Regions from separate parts of the Pseudomonas wadenswilerensis genome, predicted to be linked through region 1. Evidence: predicted binding sites of a transcription regulator. Region 1 holds the regulator's gene; each other region holds the start of a gene.
The links. The regulator FliA, encoded in region 1, starts transcription of late flagellar genes. The targets are predictions, from matches to a motif close to CTAAAGTTTNNNNNNNNNNNGCCGNTAA.

Region 1 (4,677 bases):
CTGGTCGCAGGACCGGTACGAGCCATGCTGTCGCGCTTCGGTCGCCTGGCTGTACCGAATTTGCATGTTTTGGCGTATCAGGAAATACCTGACAACAAGCAAGTTACCATCGTCGCCACAGTGGGCCCGAACGGCTGAGGTAGTGGGTTATGCAAGTTAAGCGTTTTTTCGCCGCCGATATGCGTCAGGCCATGAAGCTGGTTCGCGATGAGCTGGGGGCCGAGGCCGCCATCATCGGTAATCGCCGGATTGCTGGTGGTGTCGAGCTGACGGCTGCGCTGGACTACAAGCTGTCCGCCCTGGCGCCGCGGGTGCCGAATGTCGAGCTCGAAGACGAGCTGCGCAAGACCCAGTCGCGCATCGTCACCGCGCAGGCCGAACTGAGCAGCCGCAGCGACAGCGAAGACGCCAACCGCCAGCTGTTTGCCGGCCTGCCGCTGACTGCCTCCGAGCCGCTGGTCGATCCGCAGGTCGAAGCGCCGGTGACGACTGCTGCGCCGGCCGCCGCACCCATTGATCCGCGCCTGTTCGACTCGATGCGCTCGGAACTGTCGGGGCTGCGTGAGCTGCTCGAAGTCCAGCTCGGCTCGCTGGCCTGGAGCCAGTTGCAGGGCAACAAGCCGCAGCAGGCCAACCTCTGGCGCCGCCTGCAGCGCATCGGCCTGTCTGGTCCGATTGCCCGTGAGCTGCTTGACCTGACCACCGAGATCGAAGAGCCACGCCATGCCTGGCGCATGCTCCTGGCGCATCTTGCGCGCATGATTCAGGTGCCGGAAATCGAACCGATTGAAGAAGGCGGTGTCATTGCCATGGTCGGTCCGGCAGGCATGGGCAAGACCACCACCCTGGCCAAGCTCGCCGCGCGTTACGTGCTCAAGTACGGCGCACAGAACCTGGCCCTGGTGAGCATGGACAGCTTCCGTATCGGCGCCCAGGAGCAGCTCAAGACCCTGGGGCGGATCCTCAACGTGTCGGTTACTCACGTTGACCCGGGCCAGTCGTTGGCCCAGGCCCTCGACCCGCTGCTGCGCAAGCGCGTGGTGCTGATCGATACCGCCGGCCTGCAGGCCAGCGACCCGGCGCTGCGCATGCAACTGGAAACCCTTGCCGGGCGCGGGATTCAGGCCAAGAATTACCTGGTGCTGGCAACCACCAGCCAGAAGCAGGTGCTCACCGCCGCCTATCACAGCTACAAACGTTGTGGTCTGGCCGGTTGCATCCTGACCAAGCTAGATGAAACCGCCAGCCTCGGCGAGGTGTTGAGCCTGGCAATCAGTCACGAACTGCCGGTGGCCTATCTTACCGATGGCCCGCGCATTCCTGACGACCTGCATCTGCCGCGCCGGCACCAGTTGGTCAGCCGCGCAGTGAGCGTGCAGGTGCAGGACGAGCCCAGCGAAGAGGCCATGGCCGACATGTTCGCTGATCTCTACCACAGCTCCGGCAAACGCGTGGGCTGAGGTGAACTTGAATACGTTGCAAAGTACCTACATCAATGGTCTGCCAGGCATTTTTCAGGTGTTGAAAGCGCAGCCCAGTCATGTGGCCTCGGTCTAAGTAAGACAAGGTAAAGAACAAACATGGGTAGCATGCATCCCGTACAGGTGATCGCCGTGACCGGCGGCAAAGGTGGCGTTGGCAAGACTAACGTGTCAGTGAACCTGTCATTGGCGCTGGCTGAGCTTGGCCGTCGGGTCATGCTGCTGGACGCCGATCTGGGCCTGGCCAACGTTGACGTGCTGCTGGGCCTGACGCCCAAGCGCACCCTGGCCGACGTCATCGAGGGCCGTTGCGAGCTGCGCGATGTGCTGCTGCAAGGCCCCGGTGGTGTGCGCATCGTGCCGGCGGCCTCGGGCACGCAAAGCATGGTGCACCTGGCTCCGGCCCAGCACGCCGGCCTGATCCAGGCTTTCAGCGAGATCGGCGACAACCTCGATGTGCTGGTGATCGACACCGCTGCGGGTATCGGTGACTCGGTAGTCAGTTTTGTCCGCGCCGCCCAGGAAGTGCTGCTGGTGGTGTGCGACGAGCCCACCTCGATCACCGACGCCTACGCGCTGATCAAGTTGCTCAACCGCGATTACGGCATGAACCGCTTCCGCGTCCTGGCGAACATGGCCCAGAGCCCTCAGGAAGGGCGCAACCTGTTCGCCAAGTTGACCAAGGTCACTGATCGCTTCCTCGATGTCGCCTTACAATACGTCGGTGCGGTGCCTTACGACGAATGTGTGCGCAAGGCGGTGCAGAAGCAGCGAGCGGTCTATGAAGCCTTTCCGCGTTCCAAGTGCGCGCTGGCATTCAAGGCCATTGCCCAGAAGGTCGATACCTGGCCGCTGCCTGCCAACCCACGGGGTCACCTGGAGTTTTTTGTCGAGCGCCTGGTGCAACCGACGAGCGCGGGTCCGGTGCTATGAACGCCAGCGGTTATCGGATGTACAGCAAGGCCTCGCGTGATGCCCAGTACGAGTTGATCGAACGTTACGCGCCGCTGGTCAAGCGCATCGCCTACCACTTGCTGGCGCGTTTGCCGGCCAGTGTGCAGGTGGAGGACCTGATCCAGGCCGGAATGATCGGCCTGCTCGAAGTCTCCAACAAGTACGACGCGAGCAAGGGTGCAAGCTTCGAGACCTATGCCGGTATCCGCATCCGCGGCGCCATGCTCGATGAAGTGCGCAAGGGCGACTGGGCGCCGCGTTCGGTACACCGCAATACCCGCATGGTCAGTGACGCGATTCGAGCAATTGAAGCAAAAACCGGCCGTGACGCTAAAGATCACGAGGTTGCTGCCGAACTTCAATTGAGTCTCGATGATTATTACGGGATTTTGAATGACACCCTGGGCAGCCGCCTGTTCAGTTTCGACGACCTGCTGCAGGACGGCGAACATGAAGGGCTGCACGAGGACGGTGCCAGTGCCCAGCTCGAGCCTTCGCGCGATCTGGAAGACGAGCGTTTTCAGGCAGCCTTGGCCGATGCCATCGCCAACCTGCCGGAACGCGAGCGTCTGGTCCTGGCGCTGTACTACGACGAAGAACTCAACCTCAAGGAGATCGGTGAGGTCCTGGGGGTGAGTGAGTCGCGTGTCAGCCAGTTGCACAGCCAGTGCGCGGCACGTTTGCGTGGTCGCCTGGGGGAATGGCGGGCGCGTTGAACACCGGTTCGATGCAGTCGTGAAATGTAATGCCGAATTGATTGAATGCGCGTTCCGCGCTGAACGCGTTAAAGACTGCTTGGAGGTCTAATTGAACAAAGACATGAAAATCCTCATCGTGGACGACTTTTCGACGATGCGGCGGATCATCAAGAACCTGTTGCGTGATCTGGGCTTTACCAACACCCAGGAAGCCGACGACGGCAACACCGCGCTGCCAATGCTTGAAAGCGGTCATTTCGACTTTTTGGTGACCGACTGGAACATGCCCGGCATGTCCGGTATCGACCTGCTGCGCAAAGTGCGTGCCGACGAGCGCCTGAAACACCTGCCGGTGCTGATGGTGACTGCCGAAGCCAAGCGCGAGCAGATCATCGAAGCCGCCCAGGCCGGGGTCAACGGCTACGTGGTCAAGCCATTTACCGCCCAGGTGCTGAAAGAAAAGATCGAAAAGATCTTCGAGCGCGTCAATAGCTGAGGTACGCCACGGGGGCGCTATGGAGCAAACACAATCATCCTTGGGCGAGTTTGAGTCGACACTCAAGAAACACGCCAAGGAACTGGTCGACAGCCTGGAACGAGGCAAGTTCGGCGATGCGGTGCAACTGATCCATCAGCTGAACCAGACCCGTGACCTAGGCCTGTACCAGGAAGTCGGCAAACTCACCCGCGAGTTGCACAGCGCGATCGTCAGCTTCCAGATCGACCCGCACATGCCGCAGGCCGAGGAAGTGTCGCAGATTACCGATGCCACCGAACGCCTGTCCTACGTGGTCAAGCTGACCGAGGGCGCGGCCAACCGCACCATGGACCTGGTCGAAGCCAGCACGCCGGTACTCAATGAATTGAGCGACGAGGCCAAGGCGTTGAGCGTCGACTGGCAGCGTTTCATGCGCCGCGAAGTGGCGGCACCGGAATTCCGTGAGCTGGCCAAGCGTGTCGACAGTTTCCTGACACGCAGCGAGGAGGGCAGCCGCAAGGTCGCCGGGCACCTCAATGACATCCTTCTGGCTCAGGACTACCAAGACCTGACCGGCCAGGTGATCAAGCGCGTCACGACGCTGGTTACCGAAGTAGAAAGCAATCTGCTCAAGCTCGTGCTGATGGCAAGCCAGGTCGACCGCTTTGCCGGTATCGAACATGACCACCAGCAGCTGCGCGCTGAAAAAGATCAAGAAAAACATCCGACTCGGGGTGAAGGTCCGCAGATTCATGCCGATAAGCGTGAAGACGTCGTGTCCGGTCAGGACGATGTCGACGATCTGCTGTCCAGTCTGGGTTTTTAGGGAGCACGTTTAATGAGCTTCGGCGCCGATGAAGAAATCCTTCAGGATTTCCTGGTAGAAGCCGGCGAAATTCTTGAGCAACTGTCCGAGCAACTGGTCGAGCTGGAAAGCCGTCCGGATGATGCCGATTTGCTCAATGCAATTTTTCGCGGTTTTCACACTGTAAAAGGGGGCGCCGGCTTCCTCCAGCTCAACGAGCTGGTGGAGTGCTGCCATATCGCCGAAAACGTGTTCGACATC
Region 2 (4,677 bases), 2.1 Mb from region 1:
GCTGTCGAGAAAGCGGTTGAAGCCACGGGCCAGGTCGCCCAGCTCGTCTGCGCGGTTTTCGTCCAGGCGCTGGGTCAGGTCGCCGCCGCCATTGCCGATGGCCATCAAGGCCCCCGTCACACGCCGGATGGGGCGGACGATGCCGCGGGCCAGCAGCACCACCAGCAACAGCGATACCAGCGCGACCGCTGCACCAATCAGGCTGGTCAGCCAGACGGTCTCACGTACCTGGGCATAGATCTGTGCTTCTGGCACCTCGGCGACCAGGGTCCAGTTGAGGTCACGCAGCGGTAGGCTGAGGGCCAGGTAGCCCTCGCCATCGCGCTCGAAGCGGCTGCTGTGCAGGCCCTGTTCACGGCTCAGGACCACCTTGGCAGCCTCGCCGCCGATCTGCTCGGCGAGCTGCTGCTTACCGCTGAACGCCGACTGCGGATGCACCTGGATCAAACCGTCGCCGCGCACCAGCATCACCCGCCCACGTTCGCCGAAGCTGAAGTTGTGGATCAATTCGGAGAGTTCGGTCATACGCAGGCCAAGCCCGGCGATACCCACCAGTTGCCCGGCTTTCTCCACCCGATAGTCGATGAACAGTGCCAGTTCGCCGGTGCTGCCGTCGGTGTCGATGTTCAGCAGGCGCGGGTTGCCACTGTCGATAAAGCCGAAAAACCACTTGTCCGCCGGGTTGCTGCGGCTGAGGGTGCGGTCCAGGCCTTTCTCGTTGTAATAGTGGTTGCTCGCTGTAGCGGCAAACAACGCGGTAAAGGCATGGTTCTGTTTGCGCAGGGCTTCGAGGTACTCGATAAATTGCGGCGCCTGGGCGCTGTCTTCCCCTGCCGCCAGCCAATCGCGCAGCAACGTGTTGTTGGCAATGTCGGCCGCCGCCGTCAACGGTCGGCCAAGCATGCGCTCGATGTCGTTACGAATCGCCTCAATGCTCGCCGGCAAGGCGGTGTCGACCAGGTAACGCTCGGTCAGGCGATTGACCGCCACGCTATAGATGCCGACCACGATCAGAATGCTCAGCAACAGCGCTGCGCCCATGCTTGCGATCAATTGCCACTGGATACTGCGCCGCCAGAACTGCATGTATTTCCCCTGGGTAAATAAGCCCTGTAGTGCAAGAGACAGGCCAATTGTATACAACAGGAAATACAATCTGATCCACAGCAAAGCCGGCCCACCCTCCCGAAGGTGGTGAGCTGGCAAAAGGATGTAGCGGGGGCTTGGACGCGTTCAGCTGTTGCTGATGGTCCGGGCAATCACATCGACCGTGGCGTTGACTTGCTCTTGGTAACGGTCGAGGGCCTGCTGGTGCTGCTGTTGCAGTTCGATCTGCTGCGAGCACAGGTTGAGGGCTGCCAGTACCAGCAGCTTGTCACCGATCAGGGTCGGGTACTTACGCTTGGTATCGGCCAGCGAGGCGTTGAGCATCTGCACCGCTTGCGCCAGCGCTTGCTCCTGGCCTTCGGGGGCCTTGATCGAATAATCGCTGCCGAGGATCGACACGACATTGATCGGCTGCGCTGAGGTTTTCATGCGTTCACGGTACCAACGCTGGCACGCTCAACCAGGGCCTGGATGCGCGCGGCGGTGGCGCCCTGTTTTTCTTCCTGCTCCAGCAGGCTCAGTTGCAGGCTGTCGTTTTCATCTTTGGCCTGGGCCAGTTCGGCACTGATCTGCGCGTTGCGCTCGGTCAGTTCCTGATTCTTCTGCACCAGGTCGCTGACCAGTTGCTCCAGTTGACTAAGGGAAGTTTCCAACATGATTGCCTTCTCGGGGTGTTTCAGGGGGCGCACACGATAAAGAAAAGTCCGCGTGCTCGCCAGGGATATCGGGTTTAGACGCTTCGGCCTGGTGCAGATTGACCCACCGATAGCCCTGCGGTTCCCCGTTTTGTCTACCACCGGTCAGGAAAAAAGTTAGCTGCCTCACAATTTCATCTTCGCCCGCTCAAGTCTTTTCCCGGCCGACCGATAGGCATGGCAGTCCTGAATCTGCCGCACGGATAACGTGCCCTTTCCCCTCCTGGATACCACCATGTCCCTACGCAACATGAATATCGCCCCGCGCGCGCTTCTGGGCTTTGCTCTGATCGGTGCGCTGATGCTGGCCCTGGGTCTGTTTGCCCTGAACCAGATGAGCAAGATTCGCCAGGCCGGCGAAACCATCGAAACCTCGACGGTGCCGAGCATCACCAACCTCGACCAGTTGACCCAGCTGACCCTGCGCCTGCGCACCTTGTCGTACCGCCTGCTGCTCAACCGCGAAGCCGGCACCCTGCAGGCCACCCTCAAGCTGATCGACCAGCGCAACCAGCAGATCGACGAAGCGCGCCGGGTGTACGAGCCGCTGATCTCCGGCAACCAGGAGCGCTCTGCCTACAACCAGTACGTGCAGCTGCTGGGCCAGTACCGCCAGCTGGAAAACCGCATGCGCCTGGCGTCGCAGAACAATGACCTGGAGACCCTGCGCAACCTGATCAACCGCGACATGCTCGACAGCTCCGAGCAGATCAACAGCGTCATGGATCAATTGATCAGCATCAACACCGAGCAAACCAGCGAGATCAACCGCACCGCCGCCGACCAGTATTCCAACGCTGTTGCCCTGGTGATCGGCTTGCTGCTGGCTGCCACTGCCCTGACCCTGATCTGTGCCCTGCTGCTGACCCGCAGCATCGTCAAGCCGATCGACGAAGCCCTGCAGGCGGCCGAACGCATCGCCGAGGGCGACCTGACCCGCAGCATCCAGGCCGAAGGCCAGGACGAAGCCGCGCGCCTGCTCAAGGCCATGGCCAAGATGCAGAACAAGCTGCGCGATACCCTGCAGCAGATTTCCGGCTCCGCCACCCAGCTGGCGTCGGCGGCTGAAGAGCTGAACAGCGTCACCGACGAAAGCGCCCGTGGCCTGCAGCAGCAGAACAACGAAATCGAACAGGCCGCCACCGCCGTCACCGAGATGACCAGCGCCGTGGAAGAAGTGGCACGCAATGCCGTGAGCACCTCGGAAGCCTCCAAGGAAGCCACCCGCTCGGCCGGTGACGGCCGTGACCTGGTGATGGAAACCGTCAGCGCCATCGAGCGCATGAGCACCGACGTGCAAGGCACCGCCGAACTGATCGGCAATCTGGCGGAAGAGTCGCGCGATATCGGCAAGGTGCTCGACGTGATTCGCGGCCTGGCCGACCAGACCAACCTGCTGGCCCTGAACGCCGCCATCGAAGCGGCCCGTGCCGGTGAAGCCGGCCGTGGCTTTGCCGTGGTGGCCGACGAAGTGCGTGCCCTGGCCCACCGTACCCAGCAGTCGACCAGCGAAATCGAACGGATGATCGGCAGCATCCAGGGCGGCACCGAGCAGGCGGTCAACTCCATGCGCAACAGCACCGAACGCGCCGAGTCGACCCTGAACATCGCCCGTGGCGCCGGCCTGGCGCTGGAAACCATCACCGGTGCGGTCGCCGAAATCAACGAGCGCAACCTGGTGATCGCCAGCGCGGCCGAAGAGCAGGCCCAGGTCGCCCGCGAAGTGGACCGCAACCTGGTCAACATCAACGACCTGTCGGTGCAGTCGGCCACCGGCGCCCACCAGACCAGCGCGGCCAGCGCCGAACTGTCGCGCCTGGCGGTGGACCTGAGCGGGCTGGTGGCACGTTTCAGCGTGTAACGCAAACGCATCGCGGGTCAAGTCGCTACTCAGTACTCGATCCGCACATCCCCTTTCGGTACGCTGCAGCACGAAAGGATATAGCCTTCGGCGACGTCTTCATCGGTGATGCCGCCGTTGTGCTCCATCTCCACTTCCCCGCCCAGCTTGAGCACCTTGCAGGTGCCGCAGATGCCCATGCCACAAGCCTTGGGGATCATCAGCCCGAGCTTGGCCGCCGCCGCGTGCACAGTCTCGCCCGGGGCCACGCGGATACTCTTGCCGGTAGCGGTGAATTCCACCTGGTGCAGGTCGCCGGCGTCCACCTCGGCGGCTTCGGCGGCCTGTTCGGCGTGTTCCACAGCATCGGCCTTGACCTCGGCCGGGGTCGCGCCGAACGACTCCTCATGGTAGCGGCTCATGTCGTAGCCGCTGCTTTCCAGCAGGCGCTTGACCGCGTTCATGTACGGCGTCGGGCCGCAGCAGAAGATCTCCCGCTCCATGTAGTCGGGGGCGATCAACTCCATCAGCTTCTGGTTCAGGTAGCCGCGGTAGCCCGCCCAGGGCTCGCCCAGGCCATGCTTCTCGCAAATGATGTGCAGGCTGAAGTTGTCGATCCGCGAGGCCATGTGCTCCAACTCGCGGTGATAGATGATGTCTTTCGGTGAGCGCGCACTGTGGACGAAGACCATGTCGACATTGCCGTTGGTGTCGTAGAACCAGCGGGCCATGGACATCACCGGGGTGATACCGACGCCGCCACTCAGGTACAGCACCTTGGGGCTGGGGAAATCCATGGCGTTGAACAGCCCCACCGGGCCGTGCACCGCCAGCTCCTGGCCTTCGTGCAGGGTGTCGTGCAGCCAGTTGGAGACCTTGCCGCCGGGCACGCGCTTGATGGTCACCGAGAAGCTGTAGGGCACCGACGGAGAGCTGGAGATGGTGTAGGAGCGCATGATCGGCTCGCCGTCGATCTCCAGCTCCAGGGTGACGAACTGCCCGGGCTTGAAGAAGAACATGATCGGCTGGTCGGCC
Region 3 (4,677 bases), 1.1 Mb from region 1:
AACGGCTCAAGCTCGAAGGCATCAGTACCCAACTGGACCTGTTCGACAGTGGGGCACAGCAGACCACCGACGATATCAGCGGCATCATCCGCCGCAACATCAGCCAGTGCACTCATCTGATCGCCGTGCTCGCCCCCGAGACCGCCGATGCCTGGTGGGTACCCTTCCAGCTCGGCGCCGCCACCCTGGTCAACCGCCGGGTAGCCTTCTACCAGTGCGCAGAGGCTACATTGCCGGCGTATCTGGAAAAGTGGCCAACCATGACCAACCGCGAACACATCGACCTGTACGTTCGCGCCTACCATGACGAGCAGACCTTCAAGCGCTCCATTGACAGTGAAGCCTGCGAGGCCAATGCCACCAACCGCTCCAACGCCGACTTCTTCCATGCCGACCTGAAGGCCAAGATCCGCCGCGGCTTCTAGCCTGTAGCGCAAAAAAACGCCCGTGGGCATCGCTGCGCACGGGCGTTTTCACGCAAGCAGGCTTACTGCTTGTTTTCGTCCATCTTCAACACGCCGTCTTCGAAGATGTTCAGCTTCTGACGCAACTCCCGTGGCTGCATCGGCTCGGCCTCGGCCGCCGGGGCCTGCTCTTGCGTTGCACCCGGTGCCGGCGTCGCGGTGCCTGGCTGTGCGGCATCGGGGGCGGCAGGCTGGTTCTGCTCGCCTTCGATGGTGCGCTGGGCCTTCTTGGTCAGGACGATGATGTCGATACGGCGGTTGACCGGATTGAGCGGGTTCTGCCGGTCGAACAACGACGACGAGGCATAGCCCACCACCCGCGCCACCTGGGTATCCGGGTAGCCACCGGCGACCAGCGCGCGACGGGCCGCGTTGGCGCGGTTGGCCGACAGCTCCCAGTTGCCGAAGTCACCAGTACCGGCGTACGGCTTGGCATCGGTATGGCCACTGATGCTGATCTTGTTCGGCACCGCCTTGATGGTATCGGCCATCGCCAGCAGGATGTCCTCGAAGTACGGCTGCAAGCGCGCGCTGCCAAGGTCGAACATCGGCCGGTTCTCGGCGTCCATGATCTGGATGCGCAGCCCGTCCTGGGTGATCTCGAAGAGAATCTGGTCCTTGAACTTCTGCAGCTGCGGGTTCTCTTCGACTTTGTTCTGCAACTCCTGCAGCAGCAATTCCAGGCGCTCGCGCTCGACCTGCTCGGCCATGCTCTCGACCTTGTCCTGGTCCAGCTGCAGGCTGGTGTCAGGTGTCGGCTCGGACTTCACTTCCGGGTTAATGGTCTTTTCCGGGGCGAGTTGGGGCGAACCGCCCAGATCGATGATGTAGGGTGTACCGCTTTCGGAGAAACCGATCGGGTCCTTGAAATAGCCGGCAATGGCAATCTTCTGCTCGGGCGTGGCCGTCGACAGCAGCCACAGCACCAGGAAGAACGCCATCATCGCCGTGGCAAAGTCGGCGAAGGCAATCTTCCAGGCGCCACCGTGGTGGCCGTCGCCAAAGCGCTTGATGCGCTTGACGATAATGGGCTGATTATTTTCCATGGCTTAGCGACCGCGAACTGCTTGTTCCAGCTCGGCGAAGCTCGGGCGGTGGGCAGGGAAAAGCACCTTGCGCCCGAATTCCACGGCCAGCGATGGCGGCATGCCCGAGGCCGAAGCCACCAGCGAGGCCTTGATCGCCTCATAGACGTTCAGCTCTTCCTTGGCGTCATGGCGCAAGGACGTGGCCAGCGGGCCGAAGAAACCGTACGCGGCGAGAATACCGAAGAAGGTACCGACCAGCGCTGCACCGACGTGCAGGCCGATGGACTTCTGATCGCCATCGCCCAGCGAGGCCATGGTCACCACGATCCCCAGTACCGCGGCAACGATACCGAAACCCGGCATGCCGTCGGCGATGCCGTTGACGGCATGGGACGGGTGCTCGAGTTCTTCCTTCATGCTCAGCAATTCCATGTCGAACAGGCCCTCAAGCTCGTGCGGGGCCATGTTGCCGGTGGACATGATGCGCAGGTAGTCACAGATGAACGCGGTCATGCGTTCATCACCCAGTACCGCCGGATACTTGGCGAAAATCGGGCTGGCAGCGGCGTCTTCGATATCGGCTTCGATCGCCATCATGCCTTCGCGACGGGATTTGTTGAGAATCTCGTAGACCAGGCCCAACACCTCGATATAGAAGGTGTGGGTAAAACGCGTGCCGAACATCTTCAGCGACTTCTTGACTACATGCATGGTCATATAGCCAGGGTTGGCCTGGAGGAACGCACCGAATGCAGCGCCACCGATAATCAGCACTTCGAAAGGCTGGATCAGGGCCGCAATCTTGCCGTGGGAAAGTACATATCCGCCGAGCACACTCGCGAATACGACGATGATGCCGATAATTTTAGCCATAGATAGAAAGCACTTACTGTCGTGGTCAGGGTCGTGAGCGGAAGTTAAAAAAACTCTTCTTCTACTTATCGGCAGAACTGCGCCAGACTATAGTCAGTCAAGGCGAAAAGCCAGTTCGGCCTACCTCCAGCATGCCTATTGAAACCATCGTGCCAAGTCAAACACCAAAAACACTCGATGCCTGGGTCAAGCTCCTCGACAGCGTACGCTTGCCAGTTCCGCTGCCCAGTTACGAGCGCGTAAAAATCGCCATCGGCGATAGCCGCCGCTCGTTGCGCGACATCGCCGAACTGATGCAGGACAGCCCGGCACTGGTGCTCAGTGTCATGCGTGAGGCCAACCACCACAGCAATACCAGCACCGGCGAGGCAGCCGAGAGCCTGGAGGTCGCGCTCAACCGCCTGGGCCTGGCGCGCACGGCGGAGTTGCTGGAACGCCTGCCGGCCATGCCCGAGGGCGAGATTGCGCCAACCCTGCGTCAGTTGCAGGTTGTCAGCCAGCATGCCAGCCAGCAAGCCAACGGCCTGTTCGCCAGCCGCCTGGCGCGCCTGTGGCAAGAGATCCACTGGGGCAGCCTGTTGTTCCTCTCGCCGCTGTGGCCGCTGGCGCTGACTCATCCCAAGCTCCTTGATGAGTGGGAGCTGCGCGTGGTGCATAGGGGCGAATCGGCACCCAGGGTGGAAATAGAGCTGTTCGGCGTCCGGGTCATGAGCCTGTGCAAGGCCCTGGCCGAACACTGGCGCCTGCCGGATTGGGTAACACGCGGTTACCATTTGCTCCAGGAAGAGCGCCGGTTACTGGCCCAGGCGATCCTCATCGCCCGTGACCAGGACAGTCTGCACCAGCAACAGCACCTCGACGATCAGCCGAGCTTGCGCCGCTGGTTCAATCAGCCGGCCAATACCGTGCTACTGGCCAACGGCCTGGCCCTGGCCGCGCAGGTGGGCTGGACCAATCCGCACGTGCAGCGCTGGCAATTGCTCACCAGCCTTTACCTGCAAACTCCGCTGGACGACGTGCAGCAACTGGTGCACCAACAAGCCGCGATCAGCGCCCGTCATCACGCCTGCCCAGGCCTGTTCCACCCGGCCGAATCCCTGCTCTGGCCTTGGCATCAGCAACGCCTGCACCAAGGTCAGATCGCCCCTGCGCCCCCTTCGGCTCAAGCCCTGGGTATCTGGCGCAAGCTCTGCGGCGAGTTGCTGGCCGAGCCCAGCCCGTTCAGCAATGCCATCCACCTGACCACCCTTGCCCGCGACGCCCTGATCGCCTGCGGCATGCAGCGGGTGATGCTGCTGATGACCGACAAGACCCAGAGCCAGTTGCGGGTCCATCAGATTGCCGGCGTGCCGGCAGATGCCGCCAGCCTGGTGCTGCCCATCGACCAGAGCAAATTGCTGCAACGCTTGTTGAGCAAATCGGCGCAACTGCGCCTGACCCCGGAAAACCACGCCCAGTTCTCGGCCCTGCTGCCGGCCAGCCTGCGCGCACTGTTTCGCAGCGAGCACCTGTTGCTGCGCTCATTGTCGAGCAATGGCCGGGGGGTGATGCTGCTGGTCGCCGACCAGGGCGGCAAGCCATTGGCGGACGTCAGCGTGCAAGCCTTCGGCAAAACTGCGCAATGTATCGAGCGGGCCCTGACCACCTTCAGCAACCGCAGCGCCTGAGCCATGCGCTACAATCGCCCCCCTCTGTTCCGCTCTGGAGACTCTGGATGACTGACTTTTCTGGCTTGCCCCTGGTAATCGAGCCGGCTGACCTGCAAGCCCGGCTGGATGCGCCAGAGCTGATCCTGGTCGACCTGACCAGCGTTAACCGCTACGCCAGCGGGCATATTCCCGGTGCACGCTTCGTCGACCCGAAGCGGACGCAGCTGGGCCAGCCTCCAGCGCCGGGCCTGTTGCCGGCCAAGGCCGACCTGGAAAAACTGTTTGCCGAGCTCGGCCATAACGCCAATGCGGTCTACGTGGTCTATGACGACGAAGGCGGCGGCTGGGCCGGGCGCTTCATCTGGTTGCTGGATGTCATCGGTCATTGCCGTTACCACTACCTCAACGGTGGCGCTCAGGCGTGGCCGGCGAGCACCCTCAGCACTGAAGTACCGGCCAATGCCAGCGGCACGCTCAACCTGACCCTGCACGAAGAGCCAACGGCCACCCGCGAATACCTGCAAAGCCGCCTCGGCGCCGCCGACCTGGCGATCTGGGACGCGCGCAGCCCGGCTGAGTACCGGGGCGAGAAAGTCCTGGCTGCCAAGGGCGGGCACATTCCCGGCGCAGTCAATTTCGAGTGGACCGCCGGCATGGACATGA
Region 4 (4,677 bases), 2.9 Mb from region 1:
ACAAGCTGAAACAATTAACGCAACGCATATGCTTCCGGATATTTCCGAACAAAGTACAGTGATCATCACCCTGCGCGGGCCTGCAGCAACTCACCTGATGAAATACTTCGCCCTACAGGCACTCCAACCCTCGCGGCTGCCGTGTAATAAATGGATTCTGTACAACCTCGACACCGGGGCGCAAACCACTCTGCAGACTCAATCATCGAGCGAAACCCAGCCTTGAGTGCAACCTGCAGCTAAAAAAAACCCCGGCAAGCCGGGGTTCTTTCACAGGCAGCAATGATCAGATCAGGGTCCGACCCTTGTTGGCCGCAATGCGCATGCGCAGGGCGTTGAGCTTGATGAAGCCCGCTGCGTCTGCCTGATTGTACGCGCCGCCATCTTCTTCGAAGGTGGCGATGTTGGCGTCGAACAGCGAGTCGTCCGACTTGCGGCCGGTGACGATGACGTTGCCCTTGTACAGCTTCAGGCGTACCACACCGTTCACGTTGACCTGCGAAGCGTCGATCATCTGTTGCAGCATCAGACGCTCCGGGCTCCACCAGTAACCGGTGTAGATCAAGCTGGCGTACTTGACCATCAGCTCATCCTTCAGGTGAGCGACTTCGCGGTCCAGGGTGATCGACTCGATCGCCCGGTGGGCGCGCAGCATGATGGTGCCGCCTGGGGTTTCGTAGCAGCCGCGCGACTTCATGCCGACGTAACGGTTCTCGACGATGTCCAGGCGACCGATGCCGTTCTCGCCGCCGATGCGGTTGAGGGTGGCCAGTACGGTGGCTGGCGACATTTCAACGCCGTCCAGGGCAACGATGTCGCCGTTGCGGTAGGTCAGTTCCAGGTAGGTCGGAACGTCCGGGGCGTTTTCTGGCGACTTGGTCCAGCGCCACATGTCTTCTTCGTGCTCGGTCCAGGTATCCTCCAGTACACCACCCTCGTAGGAGATGTGCAGCAGGTTGGCGTCCATCGAGTACGGCGACTTCTTCTTGCCGTGACGCTCGATCGGGATACCGTGCTTCTCGGCGTAGTCCATCAGTTTTTCACGGGACAGCAGGTCCCACTCACGCCATGGCGCAATGACCTTGACGCCTGGCTTGAGCGCGTAGGCACCCAGCTCGAAACGTACCTGGTCGTTGCCCTTGCCGGTCGCACCATGGGAGATGGCATCGGCGCCGGTCTCGTTGGCGATTTCGATCAGGCGCTTGGCGATCAGCGGACGAGCGATGGAAGTACCCAGCAGGTACTCGCCTTCGTAGACGGTGTTGGCGCGGAACATCGGGAACACGAAGTCGCGTACGAATTCCTCGCGCAGGTCATCGATGTAGATTTCCTTGACGCCCATGGCCTGAGCCTTGGCGCGGGCCGGCTCGACCTCTTCGCCCTGTCCCAGGTCAGCGGTGAAGGTCACCACTTCACAGTTGTAGGTATCCTGCAGCCACTTGAGAATCACCGAAGTATCAAGGCCGCCGGAATACGCCAGTACGACCTTTTTTACGTCCGCCATGCCATCACTCCACGGGGTTGTACGGAAAGCCGTCGATTCTACCGGCCTTGCGACAAAATTTACAGTGGGGCGACAGCTTGTGACGACAAAGCGACAGGAACTGTCGAGAGCGCGACGGACGGTCGCAGCTCAGGACTTGCTTGCGGGCTTGACAGTATCGGCTACGGCAGCAGGCGTGGCCGGCGGTTTGGCTGCCGGCTCAACGGGTTTTGCTACCGTTTTTTCGACAGGCGTCACCCGATCGAGCTGAATGTTCACCCGCCGGTTGCGCGCGCGGTTGGCCGCGGTGTTGTTGCGCGCCAGCGGATAGCGCTCACCATGAAAGCGCACGGTGATCTGCTCTTCGGGAACGCCGTGGGCCTTGAGGTACTCCATCACCGCCAGCGCCCGGCGCCGCGACAGATCGCGGTTGGTCAGGCGGTTGCCGCTGTTGTCGGAGTGGCCGTCGAGCTCGACGTGGTTGACCGTCGGGTCGGCCTTGAGGAAGTCGAGGATCACGTCCAGGCGTGCCCGGGCATCGGCATCCAGGTCAATACCACCGCCCGGAAAGCCGACCCGCGCCTGGCGCACCTGGTCATAGTTCATCGGCAGGAGTTTCGCCGCGCAGGCCTGATAATCTCCGTAGGCCTTGTTGAACTTGACCGGCAACACCCGCACTTCCATGGTCCGCCCGGCTTCACCGGCAGCGTTGCGCACCACGGTGCTGCGTCCATCGAGCAAACCGTTGATAAGGCGGCTGGCCTGGCCCTGGGAGCTGGTAAAAAGCACACCGCTGCGGGCCATGCGCACCGCGCCCAGGTTGATATCGCCCCGCCCGGGCTGCCACGGCGCAGCCGCCGCCAGCAGAGTGGCGGAGCCGGCACCCAGTACATTGCTGCTTGAACGCAGCTGGAAAGTCGGCTGTTCACCGGCACGGCGGACAAACTCGCCGCTACCGAAATCGGCAATGGGTTGAACCAGCCGACATTCGAACTGATCGCCTTCGACCTTCCACTCGATGTTCTCCAGACGGGTCTGGAAGGTGAGTGCCATGGCGGGCATGCTGGCAAACACACTGAGCAGGGCTAGATAACGCTGGCGCACGGGCGGCTCCACAGATTTTCACGGTATACCTGCACGCTATCGGTCGGTCGCGGCAAAACTTGATAGCGAGTGCTCGTAACCGGCTTTTCCGGTAGCATTCACCTTGAGTTCGACCCGCCTGGAATCCCCAATGTCCGACCGCCTGACCCTCCTGCGTCCCGACGACTGGCACATCCATCTTCGTGATGGCGCTGTATTGCCGCATACCGTCGGCGACGTTGCGCGCACCTTTGCCCGCGCAATCATCATGCCCAACCTGGTACCACCGGTGCGCAACGCCGCCGAAGCCGGTGCCTACCGCGAGCGCATCCTCGCCGCACGCCCTGCCGGCAGCCGTTTCGAGCCGCTGATGGTGCTGTACCTCACCGACCGCACCCAGCCCGAGGAAATCCGCGCGGCCAAGGCCACCGGCTTCGTCCACGCCGCCAAGCTCTATCCGGCTGGCGCGACGACCAACTCTGACTCCGGTGTAACCAGCGTCGACAAGATCTTCCCGGTGCTCGAAGCCATGGCCGAGGTCGGCATGCCACTGCTGGTGCACGGTGAAGTGACCCGCAGCGAAATCGACGTGTTCGACCGCGAAAAGCTGTTCATCGACGAACACCTGCGCCGCGTGGTCGAGCGCTTCCCGACCCTCAAGGTAGTGTTCGAACACATCACCACCAGCGACGCCGTGCAGTTCGTCAACGAGGCCCCGGCCAACGTTGGCGCGACCATCACTGCCCAGCACCTGCTGTACAACCGCAACCACATGCTGGTAGGCGGAATTCGTCCGCACTTCTATTGCCTGCCGATCCTCAAGCGCAACACCCACCAGGTGGCCTTGCTGGACGCCGCCACCAGCGGTAGCAGCAAGTTCTTTCTCGGCACCGACTCGGCTCCGCACGCCCAGCACGCCAAGGAAGCCGCCTGTGGCTGTGCCGGTTGCTACACCGCCTATGCCGCGATCGAGATGTACGCCGAAGCGTTCGAACAACGCAATGCGCTGGACAAGCTCGAAGGCTTCGCCAGCCTGCACGGCCCGGCCTTCTACGGCCTGCCGGTAAACACCGATAGCATTACCCTGGTCCGCGACAGCTGGACCGCCCCAAGCAGCTTGCCGTTCGGCGAGCAGACCGTTATCCCGCTGCGCGCCGGTGAGCAACTGCGCTGGCGCCTGCTGGAGGAAACTGCGTGAGCGAAGATCAGTACGAAGACGACCAGGAAGGTCATGGCGGCGGTTCGCGCCACCCAATGGCTGAACGCTTTCGCGGTTACCTGCCAGTAGTTGTCGATGTTGAGACCGGCGGTTTCAACAGCGCAACCGACGCCCTGCTGGAGATCGCCGCGGTCACCATCGGCATGGACGAAAAAGGCTTCCTGTTTCCGGAACACACCTATTTCTTCCGCGTCGAGCCGTTCGAAGGCGCCAACATCGAACAGGCTGCCCTGGAGTTCACCGGGATCAAGCTCGACCACCCGCTGCGCATGGCGGTCAGCGAGGAGTCGGCCCTGACCGACATCTTCCGTGGCGTGCGCAAGGCGCTGAAGGCCAATGGCTGCAAACGGGCGATCCTGGTCGGCCACAACAGCAGCTTCGACCTGGGCTTCCTCAATGCCGCCGTGGCCCGCCACGACATGAAGCGCAACCCGTTTCATCCGTTCTCGAGCTTCGACACCGCCACCCTGGCCGGCCTTGCCTATGGCCAGACCGTACTGGCGCGGGCCTGCCAGAGCGCCGACATCGACTTCGATGGCCGTGAGGCGCACTCGGCGCGTTACGACACCGAGAAGACCGCCGAGCTGTTCTGCGGCATCGTCAACCGCTGGAAAGAAATGGGCGGCTGGCAGGACTTCAACGACTGATGTTGGAGCGGGCTTGCCTCGCGATGCGATATAGCATGCAGAATGCTATCGCGGGGCAAGCCCGCTCCTTCAGGCATAAAAAAACCGGCCATCAAGGCCGGTTTTTTTATGCCTGGCAATTACAGCTTGCCAGCGTTCTCGCTCAGGTAAGCAGCAACGCCTTCTGGCGAAGCGGTCATGCCCTTGTCGCCTTTTTTCCAGTTGGCAGGGCAGACTTCGCCGTGCTCTTCGTGGAATTGCAGGGC

Region 2: a site for FliA is predicted at 1,950-1,977, ahead of LOY45_RS24790 (methyl-accepting chemotaxis protein). Genes of this name have one in related genera too.
Region 3: a site for FliA is predicted at 2,431-2,458, ahead of motA (flagellar motor stator protein MotA). Genes of this name have one in related genera too.
Region 4: a site for FliA is predicted at 2,624-2,651, ahead of LOY45_RS20735 (flagellar protein MotY). Genes of this name have one in related genera too.

What each region holds. Positions count from the first base shown of each region.
Region 1 covers NZ_CP087191.1:1,658,659-1,663,335, forward strand. Annotated here, with positions in the region: gene flhA (flagellar biosynthesis protein FlhA) at 1-138, shown strand, start outside; gene flhF (flagellar biosynthesis GTPase FlhF) at 150-1,460, shown strand; gene fleN (flagellar synthesis regulator FleN) at 1,581-2,414, shown strand; gene fliA (RNA polymerase sigma factor FliA) at 2,411-3,151, shown strand; gene LOY45_RS07705 (chemotaxis response regulator CheY) at 3,255-3,629, shown strand; gene LOY45_RS07710 (protein phosphatase CheZ) at 3,649-4,437, shown strand; gene LOY45_RS07715 (chemotaxis protein CheA) at 4,450-4,677, shown strand, end outside.
Region 2 covers NZ_CP087191.1:5,389,382-5,394,058, forward strand. Annotated here, with positions in the region: partial or broken gene LOY45_RS27100 (cache domain-containing protein) at 10-1,086, opposite strand; gene LOY45_RS24780 (cell division protein ZapA) at 1,234-1,536, opposite strand; gene LOY45_RS24785 (hypothetical protein) at 1,533-1,763, opposite strand; gene LOY45_RS24790 (methyl-accepting chemotaxis protein) at 2,038-3,663, shown strand; gene gbcB (glycine-betaine demethylase subunit GbcB) at 3,693-4,677, opposite strand, start outside.
Region 3 covers NZ_CP087191.1:525,575-530,251, reverse strand. Annotated here, with positions in the region: gene LOY45_RS02355 (TIR domain-containing protein) at 1-425, shown strand, start outside; gene motB (flagellar motor protein MotB) at 488-1,510, opposite strand; gene motA (flagellar motor stator protein MotA) at 1,514-2,365, opposite strand; gene LOY45_RS02340 (HDOD domain-containing protein) at 2,497-4,032, shown strand; gene LOY45_RS02335 (rhodanese-like domain-containing protein) at 4,080-4,677, shown strand, end outside.
Region 4 covers NZ_CP087191.1:4,513,685-4,518,361, forward strand. Annotated here, with positions in the region: gene LOY45_RS27075 (hypothetical protein) at 1-226, shown strand, start outside; gene LOY45_RS20730 (argininosuccinate synthase) at 287-1,504, opposite strand; gene LOY45_RS20735 (flagellar protein MotY) at 1,634-2,587, opposite strand; gene pyrC (dihydroorotase) at 2,718-3,764, shown strand; gene rnt (ribonuclease T) at 3,821-4,432, shown strand; gene LOY45_RS20750 (peroxiredoxin) at 4,552-4,677, opposite strand, start outside.